DNA from 2 places in the Roseburia sp. OM02-15 genome. Region 2 is predicted to be linked to the other one. Evidence: predicted binding sites of a transcription regulator. Region 2 holds the regulator's gene; the other holds the start of a gene.
What was found. The regulator NrdR, encoded in region 2, represses ribonucleotide reductase genes. The targets are predictions, from matches to a motif close to CACAANATNTTGTG.
Positions count from the first base shown of each region.

Region 1 (8,111 bases), on a different contig from region 2:
CAGGATTACAGAGGTGCGCAGTTGAAGTATGTCATGCAATTGCATGACGCGCACCTCGCAACAAGAATGCCGGAGCATTCTTGAATTTTGTAAGAAAAACATCTTCTATATAGAAAAAAGTATTTTATGGCATAGAACACGCCGGGCGAATGGGAAAGGTGACAGTATGATAAATAGAAATTGGAAACGCCGGGTGGCAATGGCGCTGTGTGTTGCCATGACCGGAATTTTAGTCGGCTGCGGTGCTACCGGAGAGGAAGAATCTTCCGTGGATATGTCCGAAGCTGGCGGAAAAGATACCATTGTGGTATTAAACTATGGAGAATATATTGATACTTCCATATTAAAACAGTTTCAGAAAGAGACCGGAATCAAAGTGCTTTATGAGGAAGCAACGACACCGGAGGAAATGTATTCCAAATATATGGCGAGTACGATTCCATATGATCTGGTCTGTTCTTCCGATTACATGGTAGAGCGTTTTATCGAAGAGGGTGAGGCGGAAGAAATCGATTACAGCAAAATGCAGTATATCGATAATATTGGTGATCTTTACTGGGAAATGTCCAAATCTTATGATCCGGAACTCAAATACAGCGTTCCGTATTTCTGGGGAACCGTAGGTATCTTGTACAACACAAATATGGTGGATGAGGAGATCACAAGCTGGGACAGTCTGTTTAACGGAAAATACGCCGGAGAGATTATTATGCAGAACAGTATCCGTGATGCGTATATGTGTGCATTGAAATATAAAGGATATTCTCTGAACACAACAGATCGTAAGGAACTGGACATTGCACAGAAGCTGCTGATCGAGCAGAAACCGGATGTGGAAGCATATTTCGTAGATGAAGTCCGCGAGGAGATGGTTGCCGGAAATGCGGCATTAGCTGTCTGCTATTCCGGTGAGGCATATTTAGCCAACGATTATGATGAAGATCTGGAATATGTCGTTCCGGAGGAGGGCTCCAATGTATGGTTTGATTCCTGGACAATGATGAAAAAAGGAGAAAACCATGAGGGTGCACTGAAGTTCCTGGATTTCCTCTGCAGAGAAGATATTGCGATGAAAAACTTTGAGGAAATCTATTATCCGACACCGAATACAGCAGTATACGATCAGCTGGATGAGGAGACAAAGAATGATCCGTTGATTTTCCCGAGTGAGGAGACACTGGAAAAATGTGAGGTATACAAAGCATTGGATGCGGATACCACAGCATATTACAGTCAGCTCTGGAAAGAACTTAAGACAAGCTGACGCTTGCAGGCAGGATACTGACAGGTATCCTGTTTTTTTCTCTTGTGGAAATATCCTGTTTGCGTTATAATAGGAACGCTTATGGAATGAAGAAAACGATTCAGAAAAATTTATCAGTTTGTGTGATTCAAAATCATGTGTAGATTTTACTAGCATATGAAGATAAACTGAAAAAGTTGGATGTTGAATCGAAATAAATATACAGAAAGAGGTAGAGTTATGGCTAAAGTCAGAACAAGATTTGCACCGAGCCCGACAGGCCGTATGCACGTTGGTAATCTGCGTACCGCTTTGTACACATATCTGATCGCAAAGCATGAGGGCGGAGATTTTGTATTAAGAATAGAAGATACTGACCAGGAGCGTTTCGTAGAAGAAGCACTGGGCATCATTTACCGTACACTGGAAAAAACAGGTCTGATCCACGATGAAGGACCGGACAAAGATGGCGGCTATGGTCCGTACATCCAGAGTGAGCGCTGCAAGAGCGGTCTTTATCTGGAATATGCAAAGAAACTGATCGAAAAAGGCGAGGCATATTACTGCTTCTGCGACAAAGAGCGTCTGGATTCTTTAAAACAGAACATCAACGGTAAAGAGATCAGCGTTTATGACAAACATTGTCTGCATCTTTCCAAAGAAGAAATCGAGGCAAATCTGGCAGCAGGAAAACCGTATGTTATCCGTGCCAATGTACCGAATGAAGGAGAGACAACTTTCCATGATGAGATTTACGGAGACATTACACAGCCAAACTCTGAGCTGGATGACATGATCCTGATCAAATCCGACGGATATCCGACTTACAACTTTGCAAACGTTGTAGATGATCATCTGATGAACATCACACACGTAGTCCGTGGTAATGAGTATCTGTCTTCCGCACCGAAATATACAAGACTGTATCATGCCTTCGGATGGGAAGAGCCGAAATACATCCACTGCCCGCTGATCACAAACGAAGAACATCAGAAACTGAGCAAACGTAGCGGACATTCTTCTTATGAAGACCTGATCGAACAGGGATTTTTATCTGAGGCAGTTGTAAATTTTGTTGCACTGCTTGGATGGAGTCCGGTAGACAACCGTGAGATCTTCTCCTTAGAGGAGCTGGTGAAAGAATTTGATTATCATCACATCAGCAAATCTCCGGCCGTTTTTGATATGGTAAAACTGAAATGGATGAACGGAGAGTACATCAAAGCAATGGATTTTGATGCATTCTACGAGATGGCAGAGCCGTACATCAAAGAAGTGGTACATCGTGATTGTGATTACAAGAAGATCGCTCAGATGGTAAAAACACGTATCGAGATCTTCCCGGATATCAAAGAGCATATTGATTTCTTCGAGGCAGTTCCGGAGTACGATGTAGCAATGTATACACATAAAAAGATGAAAACAAATGCAGAGACATCTCTGGCAGTTTTAAAAGATGTGTTACCGTTACTGGAAGCACAGGAAGATTACAGCAACGATGCCCTGTATGCAATGCTTAGCGGTTATGTAAAAGAAAACGGATACAAGAACGGTTATGTAATGTGGCCGATCCGTACTGCACTTTCCGGAAAACAGATGACACCGGGTGGAGCAACTGAGCTGATGGAGGTACTTGGAAAAGAAGAGTCCATCGCACGTATCAAAGCTGCTATCGAAAAACTGACAGCAGAAGCATAAGAAAAATGAATATCATACCAGATGTTGTGTCATGGAAATATGACATAGACAGTTTGGTTATCAGATCTGACATCAGGGGAGGGGTAAGAGTACCTGATCACGACGGAACTCTTTCCCTCTCTTTTTGTGCGTAAAAACCTCTGTTTTTGAGGAATAGGTGTGTAAAAAAATGCACATACAAGATATAGTATTGATATTTGAAAAACATTTTTTGTCAATTGTGCAAAGTGCTATTTTTGCATTTTGAAATTTTTTGAATTAAATGGAAAAAGTTGCGAAAAAAAGGCAGTATTCTGAGTGATTTCAAAAAGTCAATACGTTAACTGAAATTTGTGGATATTGATAGAAAATCACTAGATGTAGGATTTGTAATTGAAAATCAACACTAGATATTGTACAATGGTCAAGAACGGTCCTCCAGAGAAGAAGACAGGGCTTCGAAAGGGATCAACAGGATCGTTATAATAGAAATTCAACTGTTTGGAGAGAAAAAAAGGGTTGGATGTTACTTGAGACAACTCTGAACAGCAGATGAACAAATAATAAAAGTAAGAGAAAAAGTGGTAAGAAAGGGCGAGTGGAATGAAGATTATTAAACGTAGCGGATCAGAATCGCAGTTTGATCTGGATAAGATTATTTCCGCAGTGATCAGGGCGAATGACAGTGTGGCAGAGACTGAGCGGATGAGCAAAGAGCAGATCGCAGTTATCGGAGCCAATATGCGTACGATTTGTGAAGGCATGAATCGTGCACTGAGTGTAGAGGAAATTCAGGATCTGGTAGAGAATCAGATCATGAACCAGAGAGCCTTTTCTGTAGCGCGTAACTATATCACCTACCGATATAAGAGAGCGCTGGTGCGTAAGTCCAACTCAACAGATGAGCAGATCTTAAGCCTGCTTGAGTTTGACAACGAAGAAGTAAAACAGGAAAACTCCAACAAAAACCCGGCAGTTAACAGCGTACAGCGTGACTATATGGCGGGTGAGGTAAGTAAAGATATTACAAAACGGTTCCTTCTGCCAGAAGATATCGTGGATGCACATGAGAAAGGTCTGATCCATTTCCACGATGCTGATTATTTTGCGCAGCATATGCACAACTGCTGTCTGGTAAATCTGGACGACATGCTGGAGAACGGAACCGTGATCAGCGAGACAATGATCGAAAAACCACACAGCTTTTCTACTGCATGTAACGTAGCAACACAGGCGGTTGCACAGATCGCAAGTTCTCAGTACGGCGGACAGAGTATTTCCCTGTCCCATCTGGTACCGTTTGTACAGGTAAGCCGTGAGAAATATCAGAAAGAAGTTGCTTACGAATTCGAGCAGAGTGGTATCGAAGCAGATGAAGAGACAATCAATAAAGTAGCAGAGCTTCGTGTACAGAAAGAAGTAAAACAGGGCGTTCAGATGATCCAGTATCAGGTAATCACACTCATGACTACCAACGGTCAGGCTCCGTTTATTACCATTTTTATGTACCTGAACGAAGTTCCGGAAGGACGTACCAGAGATGATCTGGCTATGGTCATTGAGGAAGTGTTAAAACAGCGTATTCAGGGTATCAAGAATGAGAAAGGTGTCTATATCACACCGGCATTCCCGAAACTGATCTACGTTTTAGAAGAGGACAATATTCATGAGGACAGCAAATACTGGTATCTGACAAAACTTGCTGCAGAGTGTACCGCAAAAAGAATGGTGCCGGATTACATCTCTGAGAAGATTATGTTTGAAAATAAAGTAGACAAAAACGGTGAGGGACATTGTTATCCGTGCATGGGATGCCGTTCCTTCCTGACACCGTATGTAGATCCGAAAACAAATCAGCCGAAATATTACGGACGTTTCAATCAGGGTGTTGTAACTGTCAACCTGGTTGATGTAGCCTGCTCTTCCGGCGGAAACATGGAAAAATTCTGGAAGATTTTCGATGAGCGTCTGGAACTTTGCCACCGCGCACTGGTTTGCCGTCATGAGCGTCTGGAAGGAACACCTTCTGATGTAGCTCCGATCCTGTGGCAGCATGGCGCACTGGCAAGACTGAAAAAAGGTGAGACCATTGATGAATTGCTTCACGGTGGATATTCCACAATCTCACTGGGATATGCAGGTCTGTGCGAATGTGTTCGTTATATGACAGGAAAATCCCACACAGATCCAAGTGCAACACCGTTTGCACTGGAAGTAATGCAGCATATGAACGATGTCTGCAACGAGTGGAAAGCAGAGCACAACGTAGACTTCAGTCTGTATGGCACACCGCTTGAGTCCACCACTTACAAATTTGCAAAATGTCTGCAGAAACGTTTTGGACTGATCCCGGGTGTAACAGACAAAAACTACATCACAAACAGCTATCATGTACACGTAACAGAGAATATAGATGCTTTTGAAAAACTGAAATTCGAAGCGCAATTCCAGAAGCTGTCTCCGGGCGGTGCGATCAGTTACGTGGAAGTACCGAACATGCAGCAGAATCTGGATGCAGTACTTGCAGTAATGCAGTACATTTATGACAACATCATGTACGCAGAGCTGAATACAAAGAGTGATTTCTGTCAGGTATGCGGTTACACTGGTGAGATCCAGATCGTAGAGGAAGACGGAAAACTGATCTGGGAGTGTCCGAACTGCGGAAACCATGATCAGGATAAGATGAATGTGGCACGTCGTACCTGTGGTTATATCGGAACACAGTTCTGGAATCAGGGAAGAACTCAGGAAATTAAGGAGAGAGTGCTTCATCTGTAAATTAGCAAAAATAACTTAAAACCCAAAAATTTTTTTCGGGGATTTGACTAACAAAAAATTTCGGCCGAGGAAAAAAAGCCTTAAAAACTCTGAGATTTGTAACAAAAATAATAAATTAAAAAAAGACTGCTATGTAATTGTTGAGAAAGACGTTATATAACGGTCTTTCTTAATATATGTTAAAGAAAATCGACGGCTGTTGACAGGAGAAAAAGTGGAATGGTATGATTATTTTATAAAAATAGTAGGAGACGGTATGGGAAAAAGGAGGGGAGTATGAACAGCAGAAAAAAGGCGATAAAGGCAGTTATTATTGTATTAATTGCAGCAGTTGCATTTGGATATGGAACTTATACAACGTTACGTTCGGGTGTTTATGTAGGAGATGACTTTTTCTATAAAAAAAGTGATTCGCGGTATGAAAAGAACATTTCTAATTATATAGAGCAGACATCGGATCATGAATTTACAATTGTTTCTCACGATAAAAAACAGGAAGTTTCCTATGAGATAGAAAAGGAACAAATTACATTTTATTTTCCAGATCAGACTATATCAGGAAGCTGGGATACAGAGCAGAAAGAGTTGTATGATAACGGAGTGCCAGTACTCCAGAATGGAAACTTTGAATTTTCTGAAGATGGCGTGAATATTACTCCAGACATGGGACAGGAGCGTTGCAGTTACGCACTGTGCAGGATCATCTATAATGATCAGGAAACAATTTCAAAATGGTATATGAATATATTTGGACTGGTTTGGTATATTCTTGGAATTATCTGGGTGATGTATCCGGAAGAATGTTATTTCTTTTTGCGGAAGTGGCAGTATAACAACGGAGAGTTATCTGCGATGGGGCGTTTGTGGCAGCAGATTGGTGGCGGCATTCTGGCAGTATTTGGACTTTTTATTATGAGTGGTATGGCAACGATTCTTGAAAAATAGAATACCAAAAAAGAGCATATAGTATTATAATAGGGAATGATACAGAGACATAGATGCTGGAGGAATAAAACAATGAAATTACCAAAAGATCCTGTGATGCTTTTAAGCGTTGTAAATACAGAACTGAGAGACCATTATCCATCATTGGCAGAACTGGCAAAAGCGTATGGTGTAACAGAACAGGAAATTATAGATCAGCTTGCACAGATCAATTATGAATATAAGCCGGAGACAAATCAGTTCCGATAAGCTGAAGATAGTATCTGGAGGGGATAGAACATGTATTATTGTAATATAAAAAAATCAGATATTGCGGACGGACCGGGAGTACGCGTAACCTTATTTGTGTCCGGATGTACGCATCATTGTGAGGAATGTTTTCAACCGGAGACATGGAATTTTTCCTATGGTCAGCCTTTTACAAAAGATGTAGAAGAAGAACTGATGGATGCATTGCAACCTGGATATGTGTCAGGTCTGACATTACTTGGCGGGGAACCATTTGAGCCGGAGCATCAGTACGTGTTGCTTCCGTTTTTACAGAGAGTGCGCCGTGAATTGCCGAAAAAAACAATCTGGGCTTACAGTGGTTATGTATACGAGGAATTGACTGGAAAAGAGATTGGAACCGGAAGAGCACGCTGTGAGGTGACGGATGCGGTGCTTGCTTGTGTGGATGTGCTGGTAGACGGAGAATTTATGAAAGATAAGAAAAATATCAGTCTGCAGTTCCGAGGATCGGAAAATCAGCGTCTGATCGATCTGAGAAAAACCGAAGAAGCCGGTGAAATCGTATGGTGGGACGGAAAATAGAAGCTGCATATATTCCGGTTGGAAGTTAGTTGCTGTCAAAACATAAAAAATAAGGGTTTTCGGGACTATGAAAAATGCCCGGAAACCCTTATTTTATGCGGATAACAGGACTTGAACCTGCACGGTCTCCCACCAGAACCTAAATCTGGCGCGTCTGCCAATTCCGCCATATCCGCAAAGTAATGAACGCGCTCTGGCGCGTCTGCCTACCATTGAACGTTAGTAGTTCAATGGTCATGAATTCCGCCATATCCGCAAAACTAAAAAATTTAGTCACAAATCGAATTATACAGAATACAAAACAAAAAATCAACCGTTACTTTCATTAAAATAATCATTAAAAATTGTGAAAAATTATGGTTCCGTAAATGGATAGTGATAAATTTGTTACTATTTATATATTTTACCTCTATTTTACGTTGAAATTTCTTATATTTTACCTATTTTCAATAAATTACGTTTAAGCTAAAGACAAATTTACAATTTACTGTTAAAATAGATTCGTATGTAAAAATCTATTTACAATTTTTTTACGAATATTACGGAGGATAAATATATGTCTATAGTAGAAGTGTTTTCACTATTGGGTGGCGTTGGATTGTTCCTTTTTGGTATGACGATCATGTCCGCTGGTCTGAAAAATGCCTGTGGT
Region 1 is NZ_QULX01000005.1:1,640-9,750, reverse strand. It holds gene DXB15_RS06165 (ABC transporter substrate-binding protein) at 167-1,264, shown strand; gene gltX (glutamate--tRNA ligase) at 1,484-2,941, shown strand; gene nrdD (anaerobic ribonucleoside-triphosphate reductase) at 3,524-5,701, shown strand; gene DXB15_RS06150 (hypothetical protein) at 5,978-6,646, shown strand; gene DXB15_RS06145 (DUF4250 domain-containing protein) at 6,719-6,895, shown strand; gene nrdG (anaerobic ribonucleoside-triphosphate reductase activating protein) at 6,926-7,459, shown strand; tRNA gene DXB15_RS06135 (tRNA-Leu) at 7,556-7,635, opposite strand; gene DXB15_RS06130 (Na/Pi cotransporter family protein) at 8,016-8,111, shown strand, end outside.
Region 1: the regulator NrdR is predicted to act here: its motif matches at 3,325-3,338, upstream of nrdD (anaerobic ribonucleoside-triphosphate reductase).

Region 2 (8,111 bases):
AAGTATTTTCCGGTGCTGACAGGAGAAGCGTGAGAAAAAAAAGCAATTATGAAAATGAACAGTCCCACTATCGAAAAATGGCGGGCTGTTTTTAACTATAATTTACATATGGATAAAAAATTGAAATATAAAGAAATAGGAATTGTATAAAAATAGAGGATGAAAAACAACAAGCAAAGCAAAACAATCACAACAACATACAATATCCCCACTCAACTTTCCGGCAGCGTACACATCGCCCTGATTTCCGATGTTCACGACCGCTGTCCAGATGCAGCACTTTCCATCCTGCATCAGCAGCAACCGGATCTGATCCTGGTTGCCGGTGACCTGATGGAACGCCATGATCCGGTCGTCAGTCCCTGGACGGTAGAGCAGATGGATGAATGGCAGGGAATCCCGCGCACCCGCACCTGGTTTTTCAATATTGTGCGAAAATTTGATGGTTCCGCATCATCCGGAGAACAAACGAAGCGTTGGAACAAGGCAAACGGTTATCGTTTTCTGGAAGAAGCGGTAAAAATTGCTCCGGTGGTGCTTGGTGTCGGCAATCATGAATGGTATCACACGGAAGAAGATTTGCAGTTTTTTAAAGATCATGGGGTGGTTTTTCTGGATAATCGGGATTGTGAACTGACGGTAAAAGGACAGAAACTTCTGATTGGTGGAATGTCCACCCGATATGATCTGGAATGGCTGGATCAATTTTCACAAAAAGACGGTGTGAAGATTCTGATCTGCCATCACCCGGATTATTATCCGAAATATATCAAAGACACGAATCGGAATACGTTTGCGTTGATCGTGGCAGGTCACGCTCATGGCGGACAGTGGCGTCTGTTCAGCAGAGGCGGAAGGAAACGTGGAATTCCGGTTTTTGCACCGGGACAGGGATTATTCCCACGCTATTCTTACGGTCAGTATGACAATATGATCGTCAGCGCAGGAGTTTCCAATACGGCGAATATTCCGCGTTTTGGGAATCCCTGTGAGGTGGTTATGATTCAGCTGGGTGGAAGTTCAAGCAATAATAAATGATGGGAAAAAATAAGAAGCCATCAGAGTGCCAGATAACAAAAAACTTGCGCCTGTATAGGTGCCGGGTAACAAGAATGCGAAAAGCAGTCTGGAAGGAGATACGGTGCATTCTGGGGATACCGTGACGCTTTCCATGCGGCGCGACCATCTGCTGTGTGGGATACATCGGAAAAGTAGGAATGCATCAGACAGATAAGGAAATTATAAAAATGATACTGAAATAAGCATTTATGGTTTATAATAAATAAAGATGTTGAAATAAATGTTTGTAGATGATAATAGGTGAAAAACTTGAAACAAAATATTTATGATTTATAAATAAACGAAGATACCGAAATACAATGTTCGTGATATAGGAAAGAAATACGGAGGTACAGAAAAAATGTACGATTGCATTATTATCGGAACCGGTCCGGCAGGCTTATCTGCAGCACTGAACCTGAAAACATACAAAAAAAGTTTTGTGTGGTTTGGTTCCAAAAGCTTAAGTGATAAAGTGCGGAAAGCGGAAAAAATCACAAATTATCCCGGATTTCCGGAGTTAACTGGACAGGAACTGTTTGCACATTTTGAGGATCATATACAGTCAGCAGGTCTGGAGATTACAGAAAAGACAGTAACCAATGTCATGTCAGCGGGAAATTATTACATGGTGTTGGCGGACAATGAAATTTACGAAGCAAAAACGCTGATTCTTGCCATGGGTGTCATGACGGCAAAACTGTTAAAAGGTGAGGATGAGCTGCTTGGCAGAGGTGTCAGCTATTGTGCTACCTGTGATGGTATGTTTTATAAAGATAAGGAGATTGCAGTATTATGCAACGATCCGAAATACGAGCATGAGGTAGAATATCTGGCAGATCTGGCAGCAAAAGTAACGTATTTTCCGCTGTTTTCCGACAGTCAGGTGAAAAAAGAGAACGTTACGATTTCCAAAGACTTTCCAGTGGAAGTAAACGGCATTGACCGGGTGACAGGACTTACCTTAAAAAGCGGTGAAATTTTGAGCGTGGATGGTGTTTTCTGTCTGCGTAATGCGATCGCACTATCAAAACTGATTCCGGAATTGGAAATTGAGAACGGGCATATTGTGGTGGATCGTGCGCAGAAAACAAATCTGCCGGGCTGTTTTGCAGCAGGAGACTGCACCGGCCGTCCATATCAGTATACGAAAGCCGTGGGCGAAGGAAATGTGGCAGCACATAGCTGTATCAGCTATCTTGCTGAAATAGCTGAGTAAAATGGATCGGATAGTATAGTCAATCCATGCTATTTATGGAATCAATTTTTGCTGCGTTTATTTACACATTCTCCAACTACCATGGGAAAAGGGATAAAACTTGCGATTATGTATTTAAAAAGTAAATAAGGTGTGCTATAATATTAGGCTGTGATAGACTCTTCTGAGTTTTTACAGCCTTTTTATTTCATCTCAGTCTGAGATGAGACTCCCACTTCTGCAAGTGGTGAGTAGTAACAAGTATTTCTCAGTGGGAGTTCAATCTCCGACTGAGATAAATGCTCCGCGAGGATGTGCAGTGATTCTGAAAAGAAGATGTCAGCTTGCGCTGAACAGAATCACGCACCAAGTCTCACGTGCGTTCGACTTGAAAGAAAATCAAGGCAGATAATAGCCTGAACACATGGAGAAAACAAGATAAGATGTTATTTTTCATGGACTCAGTATTATTTAAGAAAGAAAGTATACCCCTGTTATATCGGGGAATTAAAAAGGAGAGATAGAAGATATGAAATTAGGAATCGTGGGACTTCCGAATGTCGGAAAAAGTACCCTGTTCAATTCACTGACAAAAGCCGGCGCTGAGTCAGCCAACTATCCGTTCTGTACCATCGACCCGAATGTCGGTGTCGTTGCAGTACCGGATGAGCGCTTGAAATTACTTGGAGATATGTACAATTCCAAAAAAGTAACACCGGCTGTTATCGAATTCGTAGATATCGCAGGTCTTGTAAAAGGTGCCAGCAAAGGTGAGGGACTTGGAAACCAGTTCCTTGCAAATATCCGTGAAGTAGATGCCATCGTTCACGTAGTACGTTGTTTTGAAGATCCAAATGTAGTCCATGTAGACGGAAGCGTAGATCCGGCAAGAGACATTGAGACCATCAACTTAGAGCTGATCTTCTCCGATATTGAGATCTTGGATCGTCGTATTGCAAAAACAACAAAAGGCGCAAGAATGGACAAAAAACTTGCAAAAGAGCTGGAGCTGTTACAGAAGATCAAAGCACATCTGGAAGACGGCAAACTTGCAAAGACTTTTGAAGTAGGCGATGATGAGGATGATCAGGAATGGTTCGCTTCTTACAATCTTCTGACTGCAAAACCGGTTATTTACGCAGCAAACGTTTCAGAGGATGATCTGGCAGACGACGGCGCAAACAATCCGCATGTAGCGAATGTGCGCAAACTTGCAGCTGAGGAAGGTTCTGAGGTATTTGTCATCTGTGCACAGATCGAGCAGGAAATCGCAGAGCTGGATGACGATGAGAAAGCAATGTTCTTAGAGGATCTTGGACTGAAGCAGTCCGGTCTGGAAAAACTGATCAAGGCAAGCTACAGCTTACTTGGACTCTTAAGCTACCTGACCGCAGGTGAGGATGAGACCCGTGCATGGACCATCAAAAAAGGAACAAAAGCACCGCAGGCAGCAGGAAAGATCCATACCGATTTCGAGCGTGGATTTATCCGTGCAGAGGTTGTAAACTACAAAGACCTGCTTGAGTGCGGTTCACTGGCAGCAGCCCGTGAAAAAGGTCTGGTAGGACTGGAAGGAAAAGAGTACGTAGTTCAGGACGGCGATGTTATCCTGTTCCGTTTCAACGTATAATATGAAATATTTGATGTGAGTGACAAAAGCGTAGCAGAAATATTCTTCGCTTACATCTTATAAGTAAAAATGTTGGAAACATTTTTAAATAACGTATGGATATATGAAAAATGCACTTCCTTTTTCAATCTGAATAAAATATAAAGAAACAGAGAGTAAAGGAAAGTGTACCATGCGTTTATGTGAATTTTCAAGGAAAGAGGTAATCAACGCCTCTGACTGCAGATGTCTGGGAAATGTCTGTGATCTGGAGTTTGATGAATGCAGCGGACAGATATGTGCAATGATCATAAAGGGACCTCCGAAGTGGTTTCATCTGGTGGGATGTGACACGGAATATGTCATAGACTGGAAAAAAATTGTTCGGATCGGACCGGATGTAATACTGGTAGATATATGTGCGGAGAAATGCCTGCACAAACTATAAAGAATAGGTACGGAGGAAAAAGAGCGATGAAATGCCCTTACTGCAGCAGTGATAACACACGTGTCATTGATTCCAGACCAGCGGAGGACAACTGTTCCATCCGCCGCAGAAGACTTTGTGATGACTGCTCAAAACGTTTTACAACTTATGAAAAAGTGGAGACGATTCCGCTGATCATTATCAAAAAAGATAACACCAGAGAGCAGTATAACCGTTCCAAAATTGAGGACGGCGTGCTCAGAGCCTGTCATAAACGCCCGGTATCTGTCAACCAGATCAATCAACTCATCGACGATGTGGAGACGGAAATCTTCAATATGGAAGAAAAAGAGATCCCAAGCAGCGTGATCGGCGAATTGGTGATGGATAAACTGAAAGATTTAGAGGCAGTAGCTTATGTGAGATTCGCATCTGTATACAGGGAGTTTAAAGATGTGAATACTTTTGTGGAAGAACTGAAGAAAGTTCTGGACAAATAAGTATATCCGGTATGAGTAGTATCATATCAGATGTAAGTAACGAAATGATATCAGTGGCGGGATCTGATCTGCCAACTGAACGGAGGTAACCTATGTTTCAAAAATTTTATCCGGATCTGTATATTTCATCTACATATGAAATTGATTTTGACCGGTTGTACCGGGACGGATACCGGGGACTGATTTTTGATATTGATAATACCCTGGTGACACATGGTGCACCGGCGAATGAGAAGGCAAAAAAACTGTTTGCCCATCTGCATGAGCTTGGATTTGCGACTTGCCTGATCTCCAACAATCAGGAACCCAGAGTAAAACCGTTTGCGGACGCTGTGCAGTCAATGTATATTTACGATGCACACAAACCGTCCACAAAAAACTATGAAAAAGCAATGGAACGGATGCACACCGATAAGAAGAACACGATTTTTATCGGTGATCAGATGTTTACCGATGTTTTCGGAGCCAATCGAACCGGAATCCCATCGATCATGGTGAAAAAGATTCACTGGAAAGAGGAGATCCAGATTGTCTTAAAGCGCAGACTGGAGGCAATTGTTCTGATCAGTTACCGTAACTATAGAAAAACACACAGGAGTATTTTTGAAAATCGGGAGGAAGAAAAATGAAACTTGTAATTGGAAACGATCATGCAGCAGTAGAACTGAAAAATGAGATCAAAGCATATCTGGAAGAGAAAGGTCACGAAGTGATCAATATCGGAACCGACACACATGACAGCTGCAACTATCCGGAGTACGGCGAGAAAGCCGGACGTATGGTAGCAGCAGGCGAAGTGGACGGCGGTGTGCTGATCTGTGGAACCGGCGTTGGTATCTCCATCGCAGCAAATAAAGTAAAAGGCGTTCGCGCAGCAGTTTGTTCTGAGCCTGTTACCGCACGTCTTGTCAAAGAGCACAACAATGCAAATATCATTGCATTCGGTGCAAGAATTGTTGGAAGCGAGACTGCAAAAGCAATCGTTGATGCATGGTTAAATGCAGAGTTTCAGGGAGGACGTCATCAGACAAGAATCGATATGATTCATAAAATTGAGGAATAGTCCATAAAAAGGTTGAAAAATCGCGGTTTTTCATATAGAATAGAGAGAAGTAATAATTACCATTCGTTTGTGGTAATAGAAGAAAAGACCGAAGGTCTTAACATACAAGGAGGATTTTTTAATGGCAAACGCAGGAAAGGTAATCGGAAAAGGTGTTACAATCGAGCTGGAAGGCAACGTTTACAGAGTAGATGATTTCCAGCACGTAAAACCTGGAAAAGGCGCAGCTTTCATTAGAACAAGATTAAAAAATATTAAAACAGGCGGAGTTGTAGAGAAAACTTTCCGTCCGACAGAGGATGTAGAGACAGCACACGTTGACAGATCTGAGAAACAGTATCTGTATAATGACGGTGATTTATACTACTTCATGGATACAGAGACATATGATCAGATCGCTCTGAGCACAGATGCAATCGGTGATGCTCTGAAATTCGTAAAAGAGAACGAAGCAGTTACAATGCTTGCTCACAACGGAGATATCTTCGCAGTTGAGCCGCCAATGTTCGTTGAACTTGTGATCACAGAGACAGAGCCAGGCTTCAAAGGCGATACAGCTACAGGCGCTACAAAACCTGCTACAGTTGAGACAGGTGCTACTGTATATGTTCCGTTATTCGTAAACGAAGGCGATGTAATCAAAATTGATACAAGAACAGGTGAGTACTTATCACGAGTATAAGAATTAGCAATCGGTATAGCGAACTGGTTCTTATGAATTATGAGTAAGTAATGAGCGGATTACGAATTACCGCTATGATACTACTTGTAATGAACTAAATGAAGTGTAATGCGGGGCAGACGTTTTGTCTGTTCCGTTTTCCGTTTAAGCGAAACATATTCGAACTTTTCAGGCTTTGAAAATACTGCCTGTGAGTTGAAATTAGGAGAAAAACATGAAATACGATTTTGACAGAATGGTAAACCGTTATGGTACAGATTGCTACAAATGGGACATGATCACAAAACGAAAATTAGATCCGAATACCTTACCGCTCTGGGTAGCGGACATGGATTTTGAGACCGTTCCGGAAGTAAAAGAACGCTTAAAAGAAGTGGCAGACCGCGGTATTTACGGTTATTCCATGTTGGGAGACGGTTATTATGACGCATTGAAAAACTGGTTTTCCACACGATTTAACTGGCAGATTGAAAATGACTGGGTGATTGCAACTCCGGGGGTGGTATTTGCACTGGCAGCAGCAGTTCGCGCCTACACAAAAGAGGGAGACAGCGTCATGATCCAGCGTCCGGTTTATCATCCGTTTACAAATGTGGTAAAAGAAAACGGACGCAAATTAGTCAATAATCCACTGGTGCTGGAAAATGGAAAATACCATATGGATTACGAAGATATGGAACAAAAGATTACAGAAGAACAGGTAAAACTGTTCCTGCTCTGCAGTCCACACAATCCGGTGTCCCGCGTATGGACAAAAGAAGAACTGTGCAAGACTGCTGAAATCTGCAAAAAACACAATGTTATCATGATCGTGGATGAGATCCACTGTGATTTTGTTTATGAGGGATATCATCACACTAGCTTTGGCACACTGAGCGAATATGCAGACAATGCCGTGATCTGTACTGCACCGAGTAAAACCTTCAACCTGGCGGAATTACAGCTTTCCAATATCATGATTCCAAACCCGGAATTAAGAAAAACATTCCAGGCAGAGATGAATAAAGTATTTTATTCCGATGCAAACCTGTTCGGACAAGTATCCTGTCAGGCAGCCTACGAGCACGGTGCGCAGTGGTTGGATGAATTACTGGTATATCTGCAGGGTAATATCACATACATCCGTGATTATCTGGCAGAGCATTTACCGAAGATTCATTTGATTGAACCAGAGGGAACCTATCTGCTCTGGATGGATTTCCGGGAGTATGGACTTTCACCGGAAGCATTAAATGCCCAAATTTTAAAAGATGCAAGAATCTGGTTTAACGAAGGTTCCATGTTCGGACCGGAGGGCGCAGGCTTTATGCGAATTAATATTGCAAGCCCGCGCGGTATGATCATTGAGACGATGGAGCGCCTGGGTGAAGTTTTTGGAGAATAGTGTATTCTGCACAGATTTCACATACGTTCGATTGAAATGCAGGAAGCTGGTTATGCAGATTGCTTCGGGAGTTTGGGTGTCTTACGCAGGCTGATAAGTGCCAGACCGGAGATCAAAATCTGACTGGCAAGCATACCCCATAGATAGGCAGACAGACCGATCCGTGGAATACCAACAAAAATAAAGCCA
Region 2 is NZ_QULX01000011.1:34,165-42,275, reverse strand. It holds gene DXB15_RS11060 (YczE/YyaS/YitT family protein) at 1-33, shown strand, start outside; gene DXB15_RS11055 (metallophosphoesterase) at 160-1,038, shown strand; gene DXB15_RS11050 (NAD(P)/FAD-dependent oxidoreductase) at 1,421-2,278, shown strand; gene ychF (redox-regulated ATPase YchF) at 2,787-3,887, shown strand; gene DXB15_RS11040 (YlmC/YmxH family sporulation protein) at 4,060-4,314, shown strand; gene nrdR (transcriptional regulator NrdR) at 4,341-4,793, shown strand; gene DXB15_RS11030 (YqeG family HAD IIIA-type phosphatase) at 4,886-5,422, shown strand; gene rpiB (ribose 5-phosphate isomerase B) at 5,419-5,856, shown strand; gene efp (elongation factor P) at 5,978-6,538, shown strand; gene DXB15_RS11015 (MalY/PatB family protein) at 6,753-7,922, shown strand; gene DXB15_RS11010 (polysaccharide biosynthesis protein) at 7,973-8,111, opposite strand, start outside.